DNA from 3 places in the Kitasatospora sp. GAS1066B genome. Region 2 is predicted to be linked to each of the others. Evidence: riboswitches for the same ligand, from Rfam matches in the RefSeq annotation. Region 2 holds a riboswitch; each other region holds the start of a gene.

Evidence for each region. A riboswitch is a leader RNA that binds a small molecule or an ion and turns the genes downstream of it on or off. The one in region 2 is predicted to bind cyclic di-AMP.
Region 1: it holds a riboswitch for cyclic di-AMP, as region 2 does, so the genes downstream of both, ABH937_RS10775 (transglycosylase family protein) here and ABH937_RS30605 (LysM peptidoglycan-binding domain-containing protein) in region 2, are expected to answer to the same signal.
Region 3: it holds a riboswitch for cyclic di-AMP, as region 2 does, so the genes downstream of both, ABH937_RS32685 (transglycosylase family protein) here and ABH937_RS30605 (LysM peptidoglycan-binding domain-containing protein) in region 2, are expected to answer to the same signal.

Annotation. Positions count from the first base shown of each region.
Region 1 is NZ_JBGCCO010000008.1:25,257-32,662, forward strand. It holds gene ABH937_RS10760 (isocitrate lyase/phosphoenolpyruvate mutase family protein) at 1-118, opposite strand, end outside; gene ABH937_RS10765 (DMT family transporter) at 181-1,107, opposite strand; gene ABH937_RS10770 (YchJ family protein) at 1,203-1,631, opposite strand; gene ABH937_RS10775 (transglycosylase family protein) at 1,699-2,718, opposite strand; cyclic di-AMP (ydaO/yuaA leader) riboswitch at 2,721-2,887, opposite strand; gene ABH937_RS10780 (PPOX class F420-dependent oxidoreductase) at 3,133-3,558, shown strand; gene ABH937_RS10785 (hypothetical protein) at 3,704-4,303, shown strand; gene ABH937_RS10790 (hypothetical protein) at 4,465-5,727, shown strand; gene ABH937_RS10795 (cysteine hydrolase family protein) at 5,784-6,353, opposite strand; gene ABH937_RS10800 (MFS transporter) at 6,350-7,406, opposite strand, start outside.
Region 2 is NZ_JBGCCO010000034.1:703-8,108, forward strand. It holds partial or broken gene ABH937_RS30595 (helix-turn-helix domain-containing protein) at 1-2,843, opposite strand, end outside; gene ABH937_RS30600 (MarR family winged helix-turn-helix transcriptional regulator) at 3,007-3,429, shown strand; gene ABH937_RS30605 (LysM peptidoglycan-binding domain-containing protein) at 3,540-4,397, opposite strand; cyclic di-AMP (ydaO/yuaA leader) riboswitch at 4,405-4,564, opposite strand; gene ABH937_RS30610 (serine hydrolase domain-containing protein) at 4,790-6,235, opposite strand; gene ABH937_RS30615 (SAM-dependent methyltransferase) at 6,475-7,272, shown strand; gene ABH937_RS30620 (class I SAM-dependent methyltransferase) at 7,362-7,406, shown strand, end outside.
Region 3 is NZ_JBGCCO010000039.1:57,862-65,267, forward strand. It holds gene amcA (multiple cyclophane-containing RiPP AmcA) at 1-76, opposite strand, end outside; gene amcB (cyclophane-forming radical SAM peptide maturase AmcB) at 73-1,203, opposite strand; gene ABH937_RS32680 (helix-turn-helix transcriptional regulator) at 1,418-2,731, shown strand; gene ABH937_RS32685 (transglycosylase family protein) at 2,887-4,053, opposite strand; cyclic di-AMP (ydaO/yuaA leader) riboswitch at 4,061-4,224, opposite strand; gene ABH937_RS32690 (hypothetical protein) at 4,951-5,928, opposite strand; gene ABH937_RS32695 (DUF397 domain-containing protein) at 6,417-6,653, shown strand; gene ABH937_RS32700 (ATP-binding protein) at 6,895-7,406, opposite strand, start outside.

The sequences.
Region 1 (7,406 bases), on a different contig from region 2:
GGCGCGCGGTGCCCTGGTCCCAGGCGTTGGCGACGACGAAGGCGCCGGGGCCGGCGTGCAGGTCGCGGAAGGCGTGCGCGCGGCGGCGCTGGTCGTCAGGGGTGATGGGAAGCTGCACGGGGAGTCCTCTGCTGATGAGTAGTCAGCTGACGGTATGTCAGAAGAGCGCTGTGCCGACGGTCAGCGCCGACGGGCGAGGGCGACGCCGCCCAGGCAGAGGCAGCCGCCGGCCAGGCTCAGCAGAGCCGGCACCTCGCCGAGGATCGCCCAGGACATGACCACCACCAGCGCCGGGACGGCATAGGTGGTGGCGCCCATCCGGCCGGCGGTGGTGCGGGAGAGCGCGTAGGCCCAGGTGCTGAAGGCGAGCGCGGTGGGGAACAGGCCCAGGTAGACCAGGTTGAGCGTGGCCGACAGCGGGGCGTGGCCGAGCTGGCCGGCGAGCTGTCCGGAGAACGGCAGGCAGGCCACCGTGCCGATCAGGCAGCCGAAGGCGGTGGCCTGCAGCGCAGTCGCGTGCCGCAGCGCGGGCTTCTGGGCCACCACACCGGCCGCGTAGAGCAGGGCGGCGGCCAGGCAGAGCAGCACGCCCAGCACCGAGGAACCGCTGCCGCCCGACTGCGCGAGACCCACCACCACCGCGCCCGCGAACGAGACGGCCATGCCGACCATCAACTGCCGCGGGAATCCCTCGCGCAGCAGCCAACCGCCCAGCAGCGCGATCAGCATCGGGCCGATGTTCACCACCATGGCGGCCGTGCCGGCGTCGACCTTCTGCTCGCCCCAGTTGAGCGCGACCATGTAGAGGCCGAACCAGAGCAGCCCGGAGAGCGCGATGCCCGGCCAGGCGGCGCGGGGTGGCAGGCCTTCGCGGCGGATGGCCCAGACGGCCAGCAGCGCGATCGAGCCGACGGTCAGCCGGCCCAGCGCGAGCGCACCAGGGCCGTAGTGCGCGGCGGCCGAACGGATCGCCACGAAGGCCGAGGCCCAGAGCAGCACGGTGACGGTGGCCGCGGCCACCGCCTTGGGGTTGAGCTTGGCACCGGGTGGGGCGGTGGTGGGGGCAGCGGCAGGGGCGGTGACTGCGGAGGGGGCGCCTTGGTCCATGCGGGCCAAGCTAGCCCGGGGTTGCCGGGGCGGCCAGGCAATTAGCGGCCGCCCGCGGGCCCCCGGCAGGGTGCCGGCGAGGACGGCAGGACGGTTCAGTCGGCGACCACGCCGTCCAGGTAGACCCAGACGCCCTGGTCGCGCACGAAGCGGCTCTTCTCCCGCATGCTGCCGGAGAGGCCCTGTTCCTGGTAGCGGGCGACGAACTCCACCGTGCCCTCCTGGTGGAACGGGCCGCCCTCGGTGCTGCCCAGGATCTCCAGCCGCTGCCAGCGCAGTCGGGGATCGAAGTCGACGGCCGGCGGCCGGGTCTGCGGGTGCCAGCTGCGCAGCAGGTAGGCGGCGTCCTCGACCACGAAGGCGCTGAACCGCGAGCGCATCAGCTGCTCGGCGGTGGTCGCCTGGGCCAGGCCGCTGTGCAGCCGGCCGCAGCAGTCGGCGTAGCTCGCGGGCAGTCCGCACGGGCAGCGGTCCGGCGCGGCGGGGGCGGGGGCCGGGCGGGGCCTGGTGGGGCGTCGTGACATGGGTCCATTCTGACGGCTGCCCGAGGTGCCCGGCGCCAGGGGCGCCGGGCACGGGGCTGACGGTCCGTCAGGGCAGCTGGAGCTGCTGACCGGGGTAGATCAGGTCGGGGTTGGTGCCGACCGTGCCGAGGTTGTCCTGGTAGAGGTGCTGCCAGGTGTCGAGGTGGTGGCTCTGGGCGATGGTCCAGAGGTTGTCGCCGTGCTGGACGGTGTAGCCCTGGCCGGCGGCGGGGGACTGGGGGGTGCCGGGCGCGGCCGGGGTTGCCGGGGTGGTCGGATCGGCTACGGGCGCGCTGGTCGGGGCGGTGCTCGGCGTGCCAGTGGCGGGGGTGGTCGCGGTGCCGGCCGGGGGAGTGCTGCTCTGGGCCTGGGTCGGCGCTGCGGGGGCCTGGGTTGCCGGGGTCGGCGAGCCGGTCGGCGCCTGCGGGGTCGGGCTGGCGGTGGGCGCGGCGGCGTTGGTGGTGCCGGGCGCGGCCGGCGCCGGGGCCGTGGTGCCGGGGGCGGCCGGGGCCTGGGTCGGCGCAGCCGTCGACGTGGGCGCGGAGCCGGGCAGGGGGCTGGTCGAGGTGCCCGTCGAGGCGCTGGGCCCGATCGACACGCCGATCACCGGCGCGGTCGGCGTGTCGGTGATCGGGGGTGCGGTGGTGGGCGCGGACGTCGACGCAGTGGGCGCGGGTGTGGGCACGGAGGTGGCGGTCGGCGCGGTCAGCCCCGCCACCGTCGCGCAGTTCCCCCAGACGCCCGGACCCTGGCCGGCGAGCAGCTGCTCGGCCACCTTGATCTGCTGCGCCTCGGTCGCGTGCGAGGCCACCGCGCCGTACCGGTCGCCGCCGTTGGCGACCCAGTCCTGCTGGGTGAACTGCAGCCCGCCGTAGTGCCCGTTGCCCGTGTCGGCGCTCCAGTTGCCGCCGGTCTCGCACTGGGCCACCGTGTCCCAGGCGGTGGCCGGGGCGGCGTGCGCGCCGGTGGCCGTGAGCAGTGGCAGGGCCAGACCGGCGCCGGCCACGGTCGCGACGGCCACTGCGCGGTCGGCCTGGCTCGGCCGACGGTGGCGGCCCGGACCGGAGAACACCCCGGATATGCCCATGGAAGATCCCTCTCCGCACGCCTGCGAGGTGAGCTGTCGGGTTCGGACCGGAGGCTGGCCCGGCCGTTCGCGCGGACGGATCCGGCGGACGGCTTCACCCCGAGCCGTACGGGGACGGCATGAATCCTGGGTCCCCCGCCCCTGCCCAGAGGTGTGTCGTGGTCCCGGGAGCGCGTTGGGCAGGACTCGGCGTACCGCGTCCGGGTGCCCGCACGGTGACGGGTTGCTGGGGAGACTAGACGGATCATCACCCTGATAACAACCCCGCATCGCACACGTCACACGCGAATCACGGCAGCTGGGCGATGCTCCGTACCGGGAACACCGCGCGCTGTCGCGGCCGGTTCGCCTCCCGGCCCGCTAGTTTGGCGGTGGAACAGCCGATCAGTTGCTTCAGTTGCTGAGGAGAGGCCGATGGCCGACGAAGTCAAGATCCGCGAACTGTTCGCCGCCCAACGGACCGGCGTGCTGGTGACCCTGAAACGGGACGGGCGGCCCCAGCTCTCCAATGTCCGCTATGCGTACGACCCGGCTCGGGAGCTGATCCGGGTCTCGATCACCGCCGATCGCGTGAAGGCGAAGAACCTGGCCCGCGACCCGCGGGCGAGCCTGTACGCGACCAGCCCGGACTACGGGACCTGGGCGGTGGCCGAGGGCACCGCCGAGCTGACGCCGGTGGCCGCCGCCGAGGACGACGCCACCGTCGAGGAGTTGGTCGACCTCTACCGCACGCTGTCAGGCGAGCACCCGGACTGGGACGAGTACCGCGCGGCGATGGTCCGCGATCGCCGGCTGGTGGTCGAACTGCACGTCGAGCACCTGTACGGCCAGACGCCCTGAGGCTGGACGGCCGGGCGGCGCAAGGGAGTTGCCCACCCGCCCGGCCGAGCGGGTTTGCCCGATCGGCGGACATCGCGCCGCGCACCACCGCACCATAGGGGGCACGCGCGCCCGACCGGGATGCGGTGGGCGCACCGGGAGCGAGGTGAGGGCTGTGCACGAGTTGGAGCCGGCCATCGAGGCGGCCGAGGGCGATCCGCACTGGTGGTGGGAGGTGGACGCCGCGCTGATGGGCAAGGCGGCCGCCTTGGACGTGGCCATGTACTGGGCCCGGGGGCTGACCAACTGGGCGGCCAGATACGACCCCCGGGTGGCCGGCGGCGATCTGGCGGCGGTGCGGACCCTGCTCGGCCTGGCGGTCTACCGCGCGGCCCAGGGCGAGGGCGTCACCGATCCGGGCCGGATCCCCACCCTGCTGCCGCTGCTGACGCTCGCTCGCGGCGTGGCCAGGACCACCGCGGAGGTCCGCCCGCTCGGCTACGGTGACCGGGGGCGGCTGCGGCTGGCCGACCGGGCCCGGCTGCGGGCCGCGTTGGACGACCCGGATCAGGCCGTCTTCGAGCGGCTGCGCAAGGAGACGGTCCTGGTGCTGGTGGCCAACACCGACCACGCGCGCACCGAGATGTGCCGCCGGTCCAACGACGCGACGGTCTGGAAGGACCGCCCGCTGATCACCATCAACTCGCGTGAGCCGCAGCTGCCGGAGCACGGGGCGCTGCCCTGGGACTGGTACAGCACCGGCTGACCGCGCCGGCCCGGTCGATCCGCCTAGCCACCCGGCCGTCGACCGGCCGCCCCGGTCGTGCCTGCCGTGCCGGCCCTCCCGTACGCTCTGGGGTCCGCGGGCCGAATACACCTGGCCGGCGCGAGACAACGGCACTGTGCGGTACAGGGGGAGAGCAGAGCATGAGCGGCGATGACGTGTGGCGGGCGCCGGATCCGGAGCCCGATCCGGCGCCGGGGCAGCCGGGCGGCGGGCAGGCCGACGCGGCGGCGCCGAGTGACCGGCCGGGTGCCGCCGGCCCGTACCCGCCGCCACCGCCGCCGTACCAGCAGCCCTACCAAGCCACTCAGGGCTACCAGGGCCCGTACCCCGGCGCCGCGCCGGGTGGTTGGCCGCCGCCCTGGGCGGGTTGGGGCGTTCGGCCCGCGCCGCCCAAGCCCGGGGTGATACCGCTGGCCCCGCTCGGGCTCGGCGACGTGCTCAGCGGTGTCTTCACCACCATGCGCCGCTACGTCAAGCCGCTGCTGCTGCCGCTGCTCGGCGTGCTGGCGGCCGCCGCCGTGCTGTTCACCGTCTACGGCACGGTGGGCTACCTGCTGACCTCGGGGACCTTCCAGCAGTTGTCGGACCAGACCGAGGCCCAGCCGACCGACAGCCAGGGTTTCACCATCGGCGTGCTCGCCATCGTCGGCGGGCTCCTGCTGCTGCTCTGCTTCCTGGCGTTCTCGCTGGTGGCGAGCGTGTCGAGTGCGGCGGTGCTGCGGCACGCCGTGGTCGGCCGCCCGGTGACGGCCGGTCAGCTCTGGTCGCAGGCCCGCCCCCACCTGTGGCGGGTGCTCGGTGCCCAGCTGCTGCTGGCGGCGGCCGGGCTCGCCGCGGTGCTGGTCGCGCTGGTGCCGGCCACCGTGCTCGGGCTGCTGACCGACAGCGGTGCCGTGTTCGGCGTGCTGGCGGTGCTCCTGCTGCTGGTGGTGCTGGGGCTCGGTGGCTACGCGGGGGTGCGGCTGACCCTGCTGGTCCCGGTGGTGGTGCTGGAGAACCGGCGCCCGGTCGCCGCGATCCGCCGGGCCTGGACGCTCAACCACGGCGCCTGGTGGCGCAGTCTGGGCATCCCGTACCTGATCCGGATGATCGGATCCTTCGTCAGCCAGGCGATTCTGGCCCCGGCCTGGGTGATCGGCGTGATCGGGCTCGGCCTCACCGCCGGCGATCGGGTCGACCAGTACGGGGACACCGTGTCCGGCGGCCCCTCGGCCTTCGGCGTGGTCTTCTGCATCGCCTTCGTGCTGCTGGGCCTGGGCGTCGCGACGGTGCTCACCGCACCGATCACGCCGCTGACCGACGGGCTGCTCTACGTCGACCGGCGGATTCGCCGCGAGGCACTGGCCGACTCGCTCGCGGCGCAGGTCGGAATCCCCGTTCCACCGAGCACTCCTGGCGTCTAGGACGTGAACGCCGCTGCCGACCGGCGCGCGCCGGTCGGCAGCGGCGTTCCATGCCGTCACCTGCCGAGGCTCGTCACCCACGCCTCGATGTCCAGGACCTCCGCCTGCCGGGGGAACACCTTCTCGGTGAGCACCCGGTGCACCTCGGGGTCGGCGTCCAGGCAGCCGTCGGCCAGCACGGTGAGGCCGAAATCGAGGTCGGCGGCCTCGCGCAGGGTGGAGAGCACCACGCCGCTGGTGGCGATGCCGGTCAGCACCAGGTGCTCGATCCCGCCGGCGCGCAGCACCAGGGCGAGGTCGCTGCCAGCGAAGGCGCTGACCCGCTTCTTGGTGACGACCGGTTCGCCGTCCTTCGGCGCGACCTCGTCCGAGACCTGGGTGCCGGGGTCGGTGTCGGTGAAGGCGCCGCTGAGCCGCAGGGCGCCGAAGGTCTTGTTGCGGGGGCTGATCTCCGGGTGGCCGGCCCGGAAGCCGACCACCACGTAGATCACCGGTATCCCGGCGGCGCGGGCGGCCTCGACGGCGCCGGCCAGCCGGGGGAGGTACTCAGGGGCGGGGAAGCGGTCCACGATGGTCCGCTGAACGTCCATCACCAGCAGGGCGCTGTTCGCGGGGTGCTGCGTCATCGCTGAGGTCCTTTCACTGCGGGGGTCTTGGTGTCGGAGCCGGCCCGGTCCGAGTCGGGGTGCTGTCCGGCTCCGGCCTGGCCGCTCCTGGCGGCGCGCGGGCCGCGCAGCGCCGAGGCGAGCGCGCCGATCAGGGCCAGCGCGGCGGCCGCGCTGAAGACGGTGACCAGGCCGTGGTGGAACGGGCCGGAGACCAGTTCGGGGAAGAACCGGTTGCCGGTCAGCACCTGCGAGTTGGCCGCCGGCAGGCTGTGCAGTACGCCGCTGGGGCCGAGCAGCTGACCGATCGGGTTCTTGCCGAGGAAGGTGGCGAAGAGCGTGCTCACCGGCGGCAGCCCGGCCACCTGCTGCGCCGTCGCTGGCGGCACCTGCTGCGCGGTCAGGCCACTCTGCAGCGCGTGCGGCAGCGAGCCGGCCAGGCCGACGATCATCAGCGAGAAGAACAGGCCGATCGACAGCGCGGTGCCGGAGTTCTGGAAGGTGGAGCGCATGCCGGAGGCCACGCCGCGCTGCTCCGGCGGCACGCTGCCCATGATCGCCGAGGTGTTCGGCGCCGAGAACATGCCCTGGCCGATCCCGCTGACCAGCAGGAGGGCCGAGAAGGCGGGGTAGGGGAAGTCGACCGGCAGCAGCATCAGGCCGATGAAGGCGGCGGCCACCAGGAGCAGCCCGCTGGTGGCGAAGAGCCGCGCGCCGTACCGGTCGGAGAGGTAGCCGGAGATCGGACCGCCGAGCAGGAAGCCGACGGTCAGCGGCAGCATGAAGATGCCGGCCCAGAGCGGGGTGCGCTCGAAGGAGTAGCCGTGCAGCGGCAGCCAGATCCCCTGCAGCCAGATGATCAGCATGAACTGCATGCCGCCGCGGGCGATCGCGATCAGCAGCGCCGCCAGGTTCCCGGCGGCGAACGCGCGGATCTTGAACAGCCGCAGCTGGAACATCGGTTCGGCGATCCGGGTCTCCGCGACGCAGAAGGTGGCGAGCAGCGCCAGGCCGGCGCCCAGGCCGCCCAGCACCCAGGGGTTGGTCCAGCCGGTGGGGTGACCGCCGTAGGGC
Region 2 (7,406 bases):
GGGCTGACGGCGACGCCCTGAACGTAGTCGGTGTGGCCGCAGAGGGTGGCGATGATCCGGCGGGTGGCCAGGTCCCAGAGCCGCACGGTGCCGTCGCCGCTCGCGCTCACCAGGGTGGCGCCGCCGTCGGTGTAGACCACGCCGTTCACGTCGTCGCTGTGTCCGGTGAGGGTGGTGATCAGGCTGTGGCTGGTGGTGTCCCAGAGTCGGACGGTGCGGTCGGCGGAGCCGGAGGCCAGGGCGTGCCCGTCCGGGCTGAAGGCCACGCCGAGGACCTCGTCGCTGTGTCCAGTGAGGATGGCGGTGAGGGTGTGGCCGGTGGTGTCCCAGAGGCGGATGGTGTGATCTGCGGCGGCCGAGGCGACCAGCCGGCCGTCCGGGCTGTAGGCGACGCCGAGGACCTCGTCGGTGTGTCCGGTGAGGGTGGCGGTGAGGGTGTGGCTGGTGGTGTCCCAGAGCCGGACGTTGCGGTCGGCCCCGCCGGAGACCAGGGTCCGGCCGTCCGGGCTGAACGCCACCGAGCGGACCCCGCCGCCGTTGCCGAAGAGGGTGACCGGCAGCCGGCGGCCCGCCATGTCCCACAGGCGGACCGTGCCGTCGGCACTGCCGGAGGCCAGGGTCTGGCCGTCGGGACTGAACGCGACCGTGCGCACCGACCCGCCGTGTCCGGTGAGCGTGGTGTCGAGCTGGCGGCTCGTCACCTGCCACACCTTCAGCGTGCCGTCCGCACTGGCCGTGGCGAGCCGGGTCGAGTCCGGACTGAAGGCGACGGCGTTGATCGGCCCGGTGTGTCCGAAGAGCCGACCGGCGAAGGCCTGGGACTGGCTGCTGAGCAGCGCGCTGCGGGCCTCCGTGGTGGGGGCGGTGCGGAAGGCCTCGTCGGCCAGCAGCATCGAGGCCTCCGGTCTGCCGGCCGCCAGCGCGGCCGATTCGGCGGCCAGCGCCTTGGAGAGCGCGGTCCGGCGCCCGGCGAACGCCTCGGCCCGCTGCCGGTAGGCGACGCCACCCGCGGTGACGGCCAGCACCAGCAGCACCGCGAGGGTGACCAGCAACTGCCGCCGGCGGCGGGTCTGGCGTCGCACGGTCCGCTCGCGCGCCGCTTCCTGGTCGTGCCCGGTGGTCAGGAAAGCGGCCTCGCCCGGGCTCAGTTCGGCGCGTCGGCGCGGATCGCGCAGGTACTCGTAGGCGGCGGCGAGCTTGGTCCCCCGATAGAGCAGGGCCGGGTCGTGGCCCTCGCGCTCCCATTCGGCGGCGGCCTCGGCCAGTTGCTGACGGACCAGCAGACCGGCCCGGTCCGCGTGCAGCCAGCCGCGCAGCCGGGGCCAGGCCCGGATCAGGGCCTCGTGGGTGATCAGCACGGTCTCGCTGTCGACGGTCAGCAACCGGGCCTGCACGAACGCATCGAGAACGGGGCCGACCTGGTCGCCGGCGCTGGACCCGCTGGTCGAGCCACTGGCGAGGGCCGCAGCGGCGCCGGGACTGGGGACGGGGGCGGCGGCAGGGGTGCGGAGTTGGTCGAGCGGAACCGGGTGGCGGGTGGCCTCGCTGTCCTCGGCGACGTGGACCAGGCGGAGCAGCAGTTGACGGGCCGTCTGGCGGCCCTCGCCGGTCAGGCCGGCGAAGAGGTTCTCGGCGGTCGCGGCGATCGCGCCCTGGATGCCGCCGGTGCGCAGGTAGCCCGCGACGGTCAGGGTGCGCCCCTCGCGCTGCTGCCAGGTGGCGAGGAGCGCGTGCGAGAGCAGCGGCAGGACGCCGGCCAGCCCGGCCTGGAGCGGTGCGGCGATCGCGGTGGCCGGGTCCTCCGGCGAGCCGGCCGGGTGCGGGATGCCCGCGAGGCCGAGGTCGCGGAGCAGGACCTCGACCAGGCCGGGTTCCAGCAGCAGATCGGCCTCCGCAGCCGGACCGGTGATCGCCTGGTGCAGCTCGGCGGCGGTCATCGGGCCGAGGGCGAGTACGCCGCGGGTGAAGACGGGGACCAGCTCGGGGTGTTCGAGGCAGCGGCCGCAGAAGTCGGCGCGGACGCCGAGCACCACCAGCGTGGGGGAGGGCCCCGGATCGGCGGCGAGCTCGCAGAGGGCCTGGATGAACGCGCGCCGCTCGGCGGGATCCGGGCAGAGGGTGAACACCTCCTCGAACTGGTCCACCACCAGCACCAGGCCGCTGCCGCCGCCGTCGCCGGTCGGCCGGGGGACAAGGGCCTCGGCGTGGGGACTGTCGGCGGTGGGTGGCTCGGCTTCCAGGGCCCGGCGGAGCGCGGTCAGCGGCCGGCCGGTGGGTGTACAGACCACCACCCGCTGGGGCCCGGGGCGAGTGGTGGGCAGCGCGCCGCGGCGCAGCGCCGGCAGCAGACCGGCCCGCAGCAGGGAGGACTTGCCGGCGCCCGACGGCGCGACCAGGGCGAGCGGGCCGTGGCCGGCGCGCTCGGCCAGGCGATCGAGCAGGGCGGTCAGCGCGCTCTCGCGGCCGGCGAACCAGCGGGCGTCCTGCGGACCGAAGGCGGCCAGGCCGGGATAGGGGCAGGGCAGCGTAGGCGCACGGTCCGTCGCGGCGGGCGCGGGCAGGCCGCCGGGCGCGCGTTCGGGCGCCGGCTCGGGGTCGGCGAGCCGGACCAGAGCGCCGTCGGCGTCCAGCAGCTGGTCGCAGCGGCGGGCCAGGTCCGGGCCGGCCGGCTTGCTGCCGTTCTCGATCTTGCTGAGATAGCCCTTGCTGTAGTGCAGGAGTCGGGACAGCGCACTGAGCGAGAGCCCACGCGCGGTCCGCAGCCGGCGCAGCTCCGCGCCGAACTCCTGGGGCGAGGTGGTGGCGGAGCGGACGGGCGGGTCCGTCGGTGGATGCCGATCCATCTGTCACTCCACTGACGGCCTGTCGGATCTGTCGGATCTGTCAACGAAAGGTTACCGGCTGTGATGAGCGCCTCGGACCACCGTCGGCCGCTATGTTGTACTGCGCAACCAGTATCGGAGAGGTCGGCGCGGGAGATTCCGGCGCGGGAGAAGAGAGACGAGCGTGTCGGGTCGGGACGAATCGATCGAGACCATCCAGCGCGAGCTGACCGCCTTCGCGCGCCGCGCCCGGCACAAGGCCTCGCAGCTGCATCCGGGGTTGTCGCTGGTGACCTACAGCATTCTCGACCTGATGAACGAGCGCGGCGGCTGCCGGGCGGCGGACGTGGCGGCGTACTTCCTGCTCGACAAGTCGACGGTGAGCCGGCAGGTGGGCGCACTGGAGAAGCTGGGGCTGCTGAGTCGCGAGGTGGACCCGGAGGATCAGCGCGGTCAGATCCTGCGCCCGAGCGAGCAGGGCCTGGCGCTGCTGCGGGAGGCGTACGAGATGCGGCGGCAGTCGTTCACCGAGCGGTTCACCGACTGGACGGACGACGATGTCGCGCGGCTGGCGGGCTACCTGGTCCGCTACGGCGCCGCGGACTGATCCGACCCGCGGCGTGAAAAGCCGACCGGCCGGTCGTCAGGTGCGAGGACCTGTCGACCGGCCGGCCGGTTCAGCTACGGCTGCAGCTGTGGCTGCTGATCACGGGGTGATCAGTACGCCTGGTGGACCTGCCAGAAGGCCCAGGCCTGGTTCGGGCTGCCGTAGGTGGTGTCCATGTACTGCAGCGCCCACTTGATCTGGGTGGCGGGGTTGGTCGCCCAGTCGGCACCGGCGGCGGCCATCTTGTTGCCGGGCAGCGCCTGCGGCAGACCGTAGGCACCGGAGCTCGGGTTGGTGGCGCTGACGTTCCAGCCGCTCTCGTGGGTGATGATCTGGTCGAACGAGGCCAGCTGGTCGGCCGGGACGATGGAGGCGGCCAGCGCCTGCAGCGAGCTCGGGCTGCTGACGTTCACGGCGACGGGCGCGGCAGCCGGGGCGGCGACGACCGCGGCAGCGGCCTTCGGCGCGGCGGCCGGCGCGGCCGGAGCCGGGGCCTGGGTGGCGGCCGGGGCCTGGGCCGGGGCGGTCTGGGCAGCGCCCAGCGCCAGGTGCTGGCCGGGGTAGAGCGCGTCCGGACCGTGGGTCAGGGTGGACTTGTTCAGCTCGTACAGCTTCTGCCAGCCGCCCTGCACGTTGTGGCTGGTGGCGATCTTGGACAGCCAGTCGCCGCTCTGCACGGTGTAGCCGGCGGGCGCGGCCGGAGCGGCGGCGGGGGCCGGGGCGGCCTGCGGGGCGGCAGCCGGAGCGGCGGCGGCCTGCGGGGCGGCGGCCTGGTGGGCGGTGTAGCCGTAACCCTGCTCGGCGGTGTGGTGGTGGCCGTAGCCGGCCTGGTGGAGCGGCGCCGCGCTGGCGCCGGTCGCGGCGATCAGCGGCAGACCGGCGCCGACACCGGCGAGGACGGTGACGGCGATGGCGCGCTTGAGGGCGGCGCGGTTGGGCAGGCTGGAGCGACCGTTGACGGACAGCATGAAAAGCGTTTCCTCTCCCACGCCTGCGAGGTGAGCTGTCGGATTCGGGCTGGAGTTGCCCGGCCGCGCAGTTGCGCGGCTTCACCCCAAGCCCCGCCCGGAGAATCCGGGTGAGGCGACTTACCTTTGGGTCCCCCGCCCCTGCCGTGGTGCTGTGTATGCACGTGCCCACTCCGTCCGGCGGCAGGATTCGGCGTTCCGGGGAGCGGGGTTCGTGTGAAGACGAACGAGATGCACCGTAATCAGGTCGAAGGTCCTATCACAAGCCAATGTGAGGTGTCTCATGTTCGACCTGGGAGAGAGTCAGAAAAACGTCAAGCATCCAGCGGAGGATTCCTCGCGTGATTCCCCTCACAATGGGCGTTGTTATCTCCGCGTGATTTGAGATTCCGTCAGCCCGCGTGCCAGCCCTGCGGGTCGACCCCGCCCGGCACGGCCGCGGCCGGGTCGTACGGGGTGCGGGTCAGCACGAAGGTGCCCAGGTCGAGGTGGCTCACCGAGCCGTCGGCGGCGAGCACCACGCGCAGCGACTCGCCCGCGTCGTAGCCGTCCAGGCCGGTCCAGGAACCGTCGGGCTCGGGACGGAAGCGGGCGCGGCGGGCGCCGGTGGCGAGCCAGCTGAGCTCCAGGGTGCGGTCGGCCCGCAGCTGCAGGGCCAGCGCGGTGGGCCCCCAGTACCAGGGGCCGGTCAGCGCCAGCAGCTCGGGATCGGCGTCGGTGAACGGGCGCCACGGTTCGGGGAACCGGGGCTCGCGCTCGGCCACGATCGCGAGCAACTCGCCGGCCACCGGCCAGAACGAGGGACTCGACGTCGCATTGGTCAGTGTGACGACGGCCACGTCGTCCGCCGGGCTCACCCAGAGGCCGGCCAGGAACCCCGGCATCGAGCCGCCGTGGCCGATCAGTAGGCGTCCGTCCTGGCGCAGCAGCTGCAGGCCGAGCCCGTAGCTCGAGCTCCAGTCGCCCTCCGGCGCGGCGGCGGGCCGGCGCATCTCGGCGAGGGTGTCGCGGGAGAGCACCTTGCCGGTGCCGCCCGGGGTGGCGCCGGCAAGGAAGGCGGCCCAGCGGGCGAGGTCGGCGGCGGTCGACCAGAGCTGGCCGGCCGGCGCCATCAGGCCGGTGTCGGTGAGCGGCTCGGGCAGCATCACGTCCGCCCACGGGTGCACCGCGAACCCGCCGGCGTGCGGGGCCTGGGGCAGCAGGGTGGTGCGGGTCATGCCGAGCGGCTCCAGCACCTCCTGGCGCAGCGCGTCGATCCAGGGCATCCGGCGGATCTTGGCCACCAGCGCCCCGAGCAGCGCGAAGCCGGGGTTGGAGTAGTGGAAGCGCTCCCCGCCGGAGTGCCGGAACGGCTGGTCCTCCAGCAGGTGCCCCAGCTCGGGGCGTAGCTCGCCGGAGGTGCGCTCCCACCAGGGGCCGGGCGTCTCGGCGGCCAGGCCGGCCGTGTGGCTGAGCAGTTGGCGAATCGTGGCGCCGCCCGCGGCGGTGTCGGGCAGGTGCTGCTCCAGCGGGTCGGCCAGGTCGATCAGACCCTCGTCCCGCAGGCGCATGACCAGGACGGCCGTGAAGGTCTTGGAGATGGAGCCGATCCGGTACTGGACGTTCTCGTCCGGCGCGTGGCCCTCGATCATGCTGCGGGCGTCGGTCCACACCAGCCGCCCGTCGCGGACCACCGCGCCGACCAGGGAGGGTGTGCGGCCCTCGGCCTGTCCGACGGCGAGGCGGTGTCGCAGCGCCCGCACGGTCTCCGGCAGCAGGTCGGGCACCGGCAGGGCGGGGGGTGACAGTTCGTCGGCTCGCTGCTCGTTGTACGGCAACTCGGCAGCCGGGTCGGTCATCTGATCTCGCATTCGCAAGGCGGCCGGGGGTGTCGGCGCGGGGATCGGATCGCTCGACCTTACCCGGGCCCACCAGGCGTGGCCCGGCATTAAATCGGAGCGGCGAACCGCGTCCGCGCCCCGCACCCGCCGCCGTACCGGTTCGCGTCTGCGCCCGCACCCGCCGCCGTACCGATTCGAACGCGACCGCTATGCTGCACCGGGCCGCCCACGAACGGGCGTGGAGCAAGGGGGAGACGGTGCAGCAGTCCGAGCACGGAAGCTATCTGACGGATCTTCATACCGACCGGCCGCACCCCGCGCGGATCTACGACTACTGGCTCGGCGGCAAGGACAACTTCGCGCCCGACCGGCAGGCGGCCGAGCACGCGATCAGCGCGTCGGCGGACATCCCGGCAGCCGCCCGGGAGAACCGCGCCTTCCTGCGCCGGGCGGTCCAGCTGGCCGCGCAGGCGGGGGTCCGGCAGTTCGTCGACATCGGTGCCGGCCTGCCCTCGCCCGGCAACGTCCACCAGGTGGCACAGTCGATCGACCCGGACGCCCGGGTGGCGTACGTGGACAACGACCCGATCGTGCTCACCCACGGCCGCGCGCTGCTGGCGGACAACCGCACCACCACGGTGCTGACCGGGGACGTGCGGGAGCTGGACGAGCTCTTCGAGCGTCCGGAGCTGGCCGCGCTGATCGATCTGGGGCAGCCGGTGGCCGTGCTGCTGCTGGCGGTGCTGCACTTCGTCACGGACGAGGAGGCACGCGAGGCGGTTCGGCGGGTGCGCGAGCGAGTGGCGCCCGGCAGCTATCTGCTGCTCTCGCACAGCACCCACGAGGGCAATCCCGAGCGGGCCGCGGAGGTGGCCAAGACCTGGGACAAGACCACCTCGGGCATCCGGCTGCGGACCCGCACACAGGTGGCCGACCTGTTCGACGGCTGGGAACTGCTGGAGCCCGGAGTGGACTTCGTGCCGCTCTGGCGCGCGGAGGGTCCGACGGAGGCCAGTACCCGGTGGATGTACGCGGGGGTCGGGCGCAAGAGCTGAGCTGACCTCCCGGCCGCGCCGGCGGCGGGATCCTTGACGTCCACTGCCGTCTACGCTGGTCAGCGCGGATCGAGCGGAAGGACGGCAGCGTGTCGCACGACGAGCGGGAACTGGCTCGAACGCAGCGCGAGCAC
Region 3 (7,406 bases), on a different contig from region 2:
GCTCGACCTCCAGGACGCCCACGAGATCGGTGATCACGCTGGCCTGGGCGGTTTCCAGTAGTTCGAGGAGGGTCATGCGGCTTGCTCCTTGCGGACGGTATCGGACAGAGCGATGAGAAGGGCCTGCTTCGACACGCGGCAGTGGTTCGTTTCGGTGCTGTCGAAGCAGCCGTTCTCGAAGAAGCGATTGCCGGCCTGCGCGCCCCGGCAGAATCCGAAGAACTCGCAGGTGGCCTCGCAGTTGTCGAGGCCGGTCAGGAACTCGTCCACGTAGCGCAGCCGGTGCGCGTCCGTCAGCATGGCGCCGATGGACCGCTCCAGGACGTTTCCGGCGCGGAAGTCCTGGTACCCGGGGGCGGTGACGCCCGCCAGCTCGGGGGAGAGGAGGACCACCTCCCCGGCGGAGGAGACAGCGGGTATCGGGTCGATCAGCACGTCCCGCCAACCGTTCCCGGCCCGGAGCGCACGCAGGTAGCCGCCCAGCCGGTCCACTTCCCGGACCCTCAGCTCTGGGTGCGCGCGGGTCCAGGTGATGGTCCGGCGCCAGAATTCGACGGCTTCTTCGAGCACGGGGGTCTGCCTGGTGGTGCTGGCACCCTCGGACTCCTCGATGTTGAAGCCGACCGTGTGGCAGCCGAGTTCGGCGAAGAAGTCCAGCAGCTCCTCCGGCCGGCTGATGCCGTCCGCGGTGACGACCGCGATCACCGAGAAGCCGATGCCGGCGTCACGCAGGCGACGGATACCCCGTATGCTCCGGCTGAACGCGGGCTTCCCGGTGCGATCGACCCGATCGCAGTTGAGCGCGGCGGGGCCGTCGACGCTCACCCCGATCCGGAACTCCCGGTCGGCGAAGAAGTCGCACCAGGCGTCCGTGACCAGCGTGGCGTTCGTCTGCACGTAATGGTGCAGCGCTCCGGTCCGCCTCAGCTCCTCGAACGGCTCGACCAGTTCGACGAAGCGGCGGACCCCGAGGGCCATCGGCTCCCCGGCGTGCCAGACGATCTCCAGCGGCGACGACGGGTCGGCGAACTCGGAGACCGAGCGGGCTACCGCCTCGGCGACGGCGAGCGGCATGGGCGACCGCCGCTCCTTGTCCGGGAGGTAGCAGTACCGGCAGGCCAGGTTGCAGAAGCCGTCGGGCTGGACGACAACTGTTCGCGGCCGAGACGCGATGCGGCGGTGGTAGCGGATGGTGTGTGCCATGGAACCCTCCGTCAATAGGTAACGTGGGCCGAGGCCGGTGACCGCAGCTCGCCGTTTCATGAGCGGACTCCTTCCGCTTCGTGCGGGAACTTGTCGACGCATGATGAGTACAGCCCAACTGCTCGTAGTCGGACAGGCGTTGCCTGTCGTCCCGGTGTAGTCCCGCTCTCGCGCGCAGTAAGCTGCCGGTCACTGTGGATGATGGGATTGGCCCGTGGACGATCCGATCCGGCACCCCCTCACATACGTGCGTGTCCAGCGCGAGCTGACGTTGGAAGACCTGGCGCGGCTGTGCCGCCAGGCCGCCGCCAAGCGTGGGCTCCGCTCGGGGATCGATCGACAGCGAGTCTGGAAGTGGGAGAACTACCAGGCTGGGCCGAGCTCGGAGTCTGAACTGCTGCTCGCCGATGCCCTGGACGTCCCGGTCGAGGACGTCGAGATGTTCGGCTGGCCGGACTGGCTGCCCGGGCACGATGTCCCGTTGCCGCTGGGTTCCGCGTATACCGTTCAAACACTTCGAGAGGCCCAGAGAACCGCGATGGACCGTCGTAACTTCATGACCTTCAGCGCCATCTCGCTGGCTGGCCTCGCAGCCCAGTGGGCGCTGGTCGAACCGGACCACCTCACCACCGCCTTGGGCGGTAGGAGCGTCGATGGCGAGCTGGTCGACTGGCTGGAGTCCACCAGTACGCGACTGACGACGCTTCCGACCGAGCAACGCCAGCACACCGCGAAACTGATGGATGCTCACCTCGCCACGGTCACCAACCTGATTGCCGACGGCCGCTACAGTGAGCGCACCGGCAAGCGACTGCACCTTCTCGCCGCATCCCTGGCGACCACCTGCGGCTGGCATCGCTTCGACCAGGGTCACCACTCAGCCGCAGGCCGCCTGTGGTCGGCGTCCCTGCACAGCGCACACGCTGCCGGCGACCGCGATTTCGGAGCCGGCGTCCTGTCCGACTTCGCCTACCAGTCCAACTGGCTCGGCCGGCCGAACATCTCCGTGGACCTCCTCGGCAACGCGCTCTCCCGCACCGAGCACCCTACGGCCCGCTCCCTGCTCCTCCTGCGCAGGGCCAGGGCTCATGCCGCGCTTGGCGAGCGCTCGGACTGCTACCGCGACCTGTCCGCCGCCGAGACCGAGCTGTCGACCACAGCCGCCGACCCCGCCCCCAGCTGGTGTGTGTGGATGAGCCCCGCAGACCTCACCGTCGACTCCGGCCAGTGCATGCTCGACCTTGGCCGATCTGACCTCGCCAAGGCCCGGATCACCGAGGGCATGTCGCTGCTGCCCCGCTCCCGGGACAAGACGCGCGGGATCTTCCTGACCTACGAGGCACGGAGCCATCTTCAGTCCGGCGAGGTCGAGCGTGCCCTCGCCGTCACCAACGAATCCCTTGATCTCGCCACCCGCATCGGTGCCGAGCGGTGTGTGACCTTGGTCCGCGAACTCGCACCGGCCTTCAGGCGCTACCAGCAGGTCGAGGGCGTCCCGGAGTTCTTGGAACGTCTCCGCGTCAGCTGATCGATCAGCGGGGGACCTCGGCATGCCCGAGCACGGCCGAAGGCCGCCTCCCTTCGGGGAGGCGGCCTTCAGGCTGCCCTGCGGTTGCGATCGGAGAGTGCCGATCGGCACGTGCCCGTCAGGACGCGTTCTTCACCACGCGTCCGTCAGGTCGTTCAGACCCGGCCGGCGAAGTCCGGGGCGTAGTTGCTGATGGTCTCGTACTTCACGCCCGCGCTCGGGTTGGCGGCCTCGACGAACTGGCCGTTGCCCACGTAGATGGCGACGTGGTAGACGCCCGAGTCCTGGCCGTTGTTCGACCAGAACAGCAGGTCGCCCGGCTGCAGGCTGTTCATCGACACCGGGGTGCTGGCGGCGGCCTGGTCGGCGGCGACGCGGGGGATGGAGATCCCGGCCTTCGCCATCGCGGCCTGGGTCAGGCCGGAGCAGTCCCAGCCGCCGTTGCCGGTGCCGCCGTAGATGTAGGCCTGGCCGACCTGGGACTCGGCGAAGCTGATCGCGGCGGCCATCGAGCCGGTCGCGGCCGGCGCGCTGGTGGCGGCGGTGGTCTGGGCGGTGACCGCCGGGGCCGGGGCGGGCGCCGGGGTGCTGGCGGGGGCCTGGGTGGCCGGGGCGGCCTGGGTGCCGAGCGACAGGTGCTCGCCCGGGTACAGGAGGTCCGGACCCTGGGTCAGGACCGACTTGTTGAGGTCGTAGAGCTTCTGCCAGCCACCGTCCACGTGGTGGGTGTTGGCGATGGTGGAGAGCCAGTCACCGGCCTTCACGGTGTAGCTCTGGTCGCCCTGGGAGTGGTTCCAGTGGCCCCAGTTGCCGTGGTCCGAGCCGCCCTGGTGCGAGCCGCTGCTCTGCGCCGGGGCGCTCGGGGCGGGGGTGCTGGGGGCCGGGGCGCTGGTGGTGGCCGCGGAGGAGCTGGTCGAGCCGCCGGGGTTGATGGCCGGGGCGGGGCCGCCCGCGGTCAGGCCGGCCTGGATCGAGCAGACGGGCCAGGCGCCGGGGCCCTGGTCGGCCAGCACCTTCTCGGCGACGGCGATCTGCTGGTCCTTGGTGGCCTGGTTGGCCTGGGCCGCGTACTGGGTGCCGCCGTAGGCGGCCCAGGTGGAGGCGCTGAACTGGAGGCCGCCGTAGTAGCCGTTGCCGGTGTTGATGCTCCAGTCGCCGGTGCTCTCGCACTGGGCGACCTTGTCCCAGGTGGAGACCGGCGCCGCGTTGGCGGTGGTGGCGGTGATGCACGGCAGGGTCAGACCGAGGCCGAGCAGACCGGTGGCCGCGATCACCCGACGGGCGTTACGGGACGGACGGGTCGTGCCGGAAGTGGGCAGCATGAAGACGCGATCCTCTCCTACGCCTGCGAGGTGAGCTGTCGGATTCGGGCTGGAGTTGCCCGGCCGCGCGCTGCGCGGCTTCACCCCTAGCCCCGGGCACCTGGTCCGAAGACCGGCGCCGGAGCGGCTTACCTGGTTCCCCCGCTCCTGCCGTGGTTGCGTTTTCGCGCTGCCAGCGCGGCCGGTGGCAGGACTAGGCGTCCGGTTGCGCTGGGTCCGTGTGACCACGAACGGGGAGCACGTTAGACAGAGATAAGTTGAAACCGCAAACAGCTGTGACGGCCGTCACAGGCACTTCACGGGAGCTTCAAGATCGCTCCGGCGGCACAACTGAGGGGGCGTCGGAGGAGTGGTCCGGGCGTGGTGCGCAACTGACGCCTGGGGTTCGGGAGATGGCGCTCCTTCAGGGCGCGCGGTGCTGATGGTCCGTCCGCTTTCCGGGTGTGGAGATCTCTTGGGGATCTTGGAAATTCGTCTTGCGGGAACGGCTCGGGGCAGGACCAAAGTCTCATCCGGCGCAGCGCGGCGTGACTGGCCGACATCAACCGAATGTCCGTTTTGCACCTTCTGTCACTCCGTCAGGTCGCCACCGCGAACCGCCTGCTGCCGCCCCCTCGGGAGTCGCGCCGAGCGCCCCGCACCGCCGCCGGGCCGTCACCTGCCGGTCGCCTGGGCGTTGCCGGGGAGGTGGCCCGTCCGGCCGCGAGCCCGCCCGCCCTTTCCGGGCCGTGAGGGAGGCCTCAGGGGCCGTTCTCGCCGCCCCGGGCCCGGACCCGGCCGCCCCGGTGCCGTGGCCGGACATGCCGCCGGCCCTGCCCCCAGCGCTCGCGCCGGGGGCAGGGCCAGGGCCTTGTCCGCTATCTGGTGTTGTCTCGTGCTGACTCGCCGTCTAGCGGGTCACTCGCCCGCAGCGGCCTGGTCGTCCGGGGCCTCCTCGACGGGAGCCTCCTCGACCGCCGGGACCGGCAGCGCGGCCAGGTACGCCGAGGCGACCAGCTGACCGATCGTCGGGTAGGCGCCCAGCACGGCCGCGCTCTCGCAACCGGTCTCCGCGGCGGCGGCGAGCAGCAACTGCTCGTCGGCCTCCGGGCCGATCACCAGCGGGGCCAGCGCCGGCCGCTGCGAGCCGGTGGCCCGCAGGTGGTCGACCGCGTCGGCCACCGAGCCCGGCACGTCCAGCGCGGCGGAGACCACCGGCACCGCCAGGCGGGCGGCGAGCAGCACGCCGGTGATGCCGGCGGCGTCGGCGGCGGCCTGGCCGCCGGTGGTGATCAGCACCACGCCGTCGGCGGCGGTGGTGATGGCGAAGAGCCGGGCGCGGTCGGCGCGGGCCAGGCCGGCCTCGGAGAGGCGCACGTGCACGGCCTCCGCCAGCAGCGGGTGCGGGCCGAGCGCGTCGGTCAGCAGGGCGCCGGTCTCGGTGGCCAGCGCGTGCAGGTCCATCAGGTAGTCGTGCGGGCCGGGCAGTAGCGGCACCAGCACCGGCGCGGGTCGTCCGGCCGCCAGCGCCCAGGAGATCAGCTCCTCGACCGTCGCGGTCGGCCGGGTCGTCGGCGCCGCCGCCCCCTGCTCATCGGCGCCCGGCTCCCGCAGATCCGGGGCCGGCTCGCTGTCGGTCGGGTCCTGCTCCGCCGCCGGGGCGGTGCGCAGCCAGCCGGCCGCCACCTCGATGCCCGGCTGCTCGAAGCGGATCATCGAGACCAGTTCGTCCACCAGCGCCACCGCGGCCGGGCCGGCCTCGGCCGGGACGGCGAGCACGAGCGCCGGCGCGCCGATCGGCACCTCGGGCCTTTCGGGCCGACGGTGGCGCCCCCGCGCGCGGGAGCCTGGCGTGCGGACGGGCAGTGGTGCGCCCGGGATGGCTGCAGTGCTCATGCCGGAGATCGTAGGACATGCGCGCCATCGCCCCGCATCCGGCCAGGCACTCCAACACGTCCTGGTGGGAGAGCGGATTCGACACCGGCGGGCCCCCAATCCGGACAAGTCGCGTGAAAACCCTCAGCCCTTGGTGCGAATGTGACGGAGTGTGAGGAATTGGCTGCGAAGTTGATCATTTGTGGCGGGTGTCAATGGTCGAACCGGTCAGGCTGGCCGGCCGGTTTGCCGACGCCGGGTTACGGATCATTGAGCGATTTGCCAACAGATGTCCGATTCGGTGGACCTGACAAGGCCTCCAGGGCTCGGTTTGGTCACCTGTCGTACAGGCTTCTGCACGCGCAAAATCACATGCCGATGCACGTGCATTAGCGTTATTATTACGACTAGTAAGGCACCAGCCCTGCCCGTACGAGCCGGAGGCGGCCGGCGGCCGAAGCGGTCGGGCGCCGAGTAGTACGAGCACTCCAGGCTCTTGGGAGATTTCTATGCACCACACGTACAACGGCATGGCGGCTGCGGACCTCGACGGTGTGGTCTGGCAGAAGAGTCGGCACAGCAACTCCAAGGGGAACTGCGTGGAGTTCGCCGCCCTCCCCGACGGTGCGGTCGCGATGCGCAACTCGCGCTTCCCGGACGGTCCGGCGCTCATCTACACGCGTGACGAGATCGAGGCGATGCTGCTCGGTGTCAAGGACGGGGAGTTCGACCACCTGGTGGCCTGAGGGCCCGGCTGGTCCGGTGACACGAAAACACGCCGTCGTGGGGGTCCGTGCCGCGGCGGCGTTCGACGTGTCCGGGCCGGTGCGGTGGCTCGTGCGGTGCCGGCTGTTCAGCGAACGGCATGGGCGGCGTGGCTGGCATGGACGGCGTGGCCGGCACGCCAGGGAACAGCGAAACGCCGCGCACAGGCGCGACTCTCCCGGCCATCGACCGGGAGGTGCCCCGTGGTGCACGGCGTGGTCCCTAGGCGGAGCGGCGGTGGCGTCCGGCCGAGGCGGTCATCGCTGACATCGCGTCAGCGGCCAGACCTGGTACCTCTGCTGACGGTTCGTCGGCCTGGAACAGGGCCCAGACCACCTTCCCGGCCCCGGAGGCCAGCGGGTGCCAGCCCCAGGACTGGCTGAAGGAGTCGACCAGGTGCAGTCCGCGGCCCGACTCGGCGACGAAGTCCGCCTCCCGGGTCACCGGGCCCTCGGTGCTCGGATCGCTGACCGCGCAGACCAGTTGGGAGGCACGGTGGACCAGACTGAGCCGGACCGGCAGCCGGCCTTCCGCCGCCTGTCCCTGCCCCTCGGGCGCGCGGCCGTTGCCCGCCTGCACCGGGAACCCGGCCAGCGCCGAGCTCGGACAGCAGGCCTCCGCCAGGTCGGCGACGGTCGGCTGGCCTATCGCGTGGCGCAGCGCGTTGGTCACCAGCTCCGAGGAGACCAGTGCCACATCGTCGAAGAGATTCTCAAGGCCCCAGCGGAGCAGGG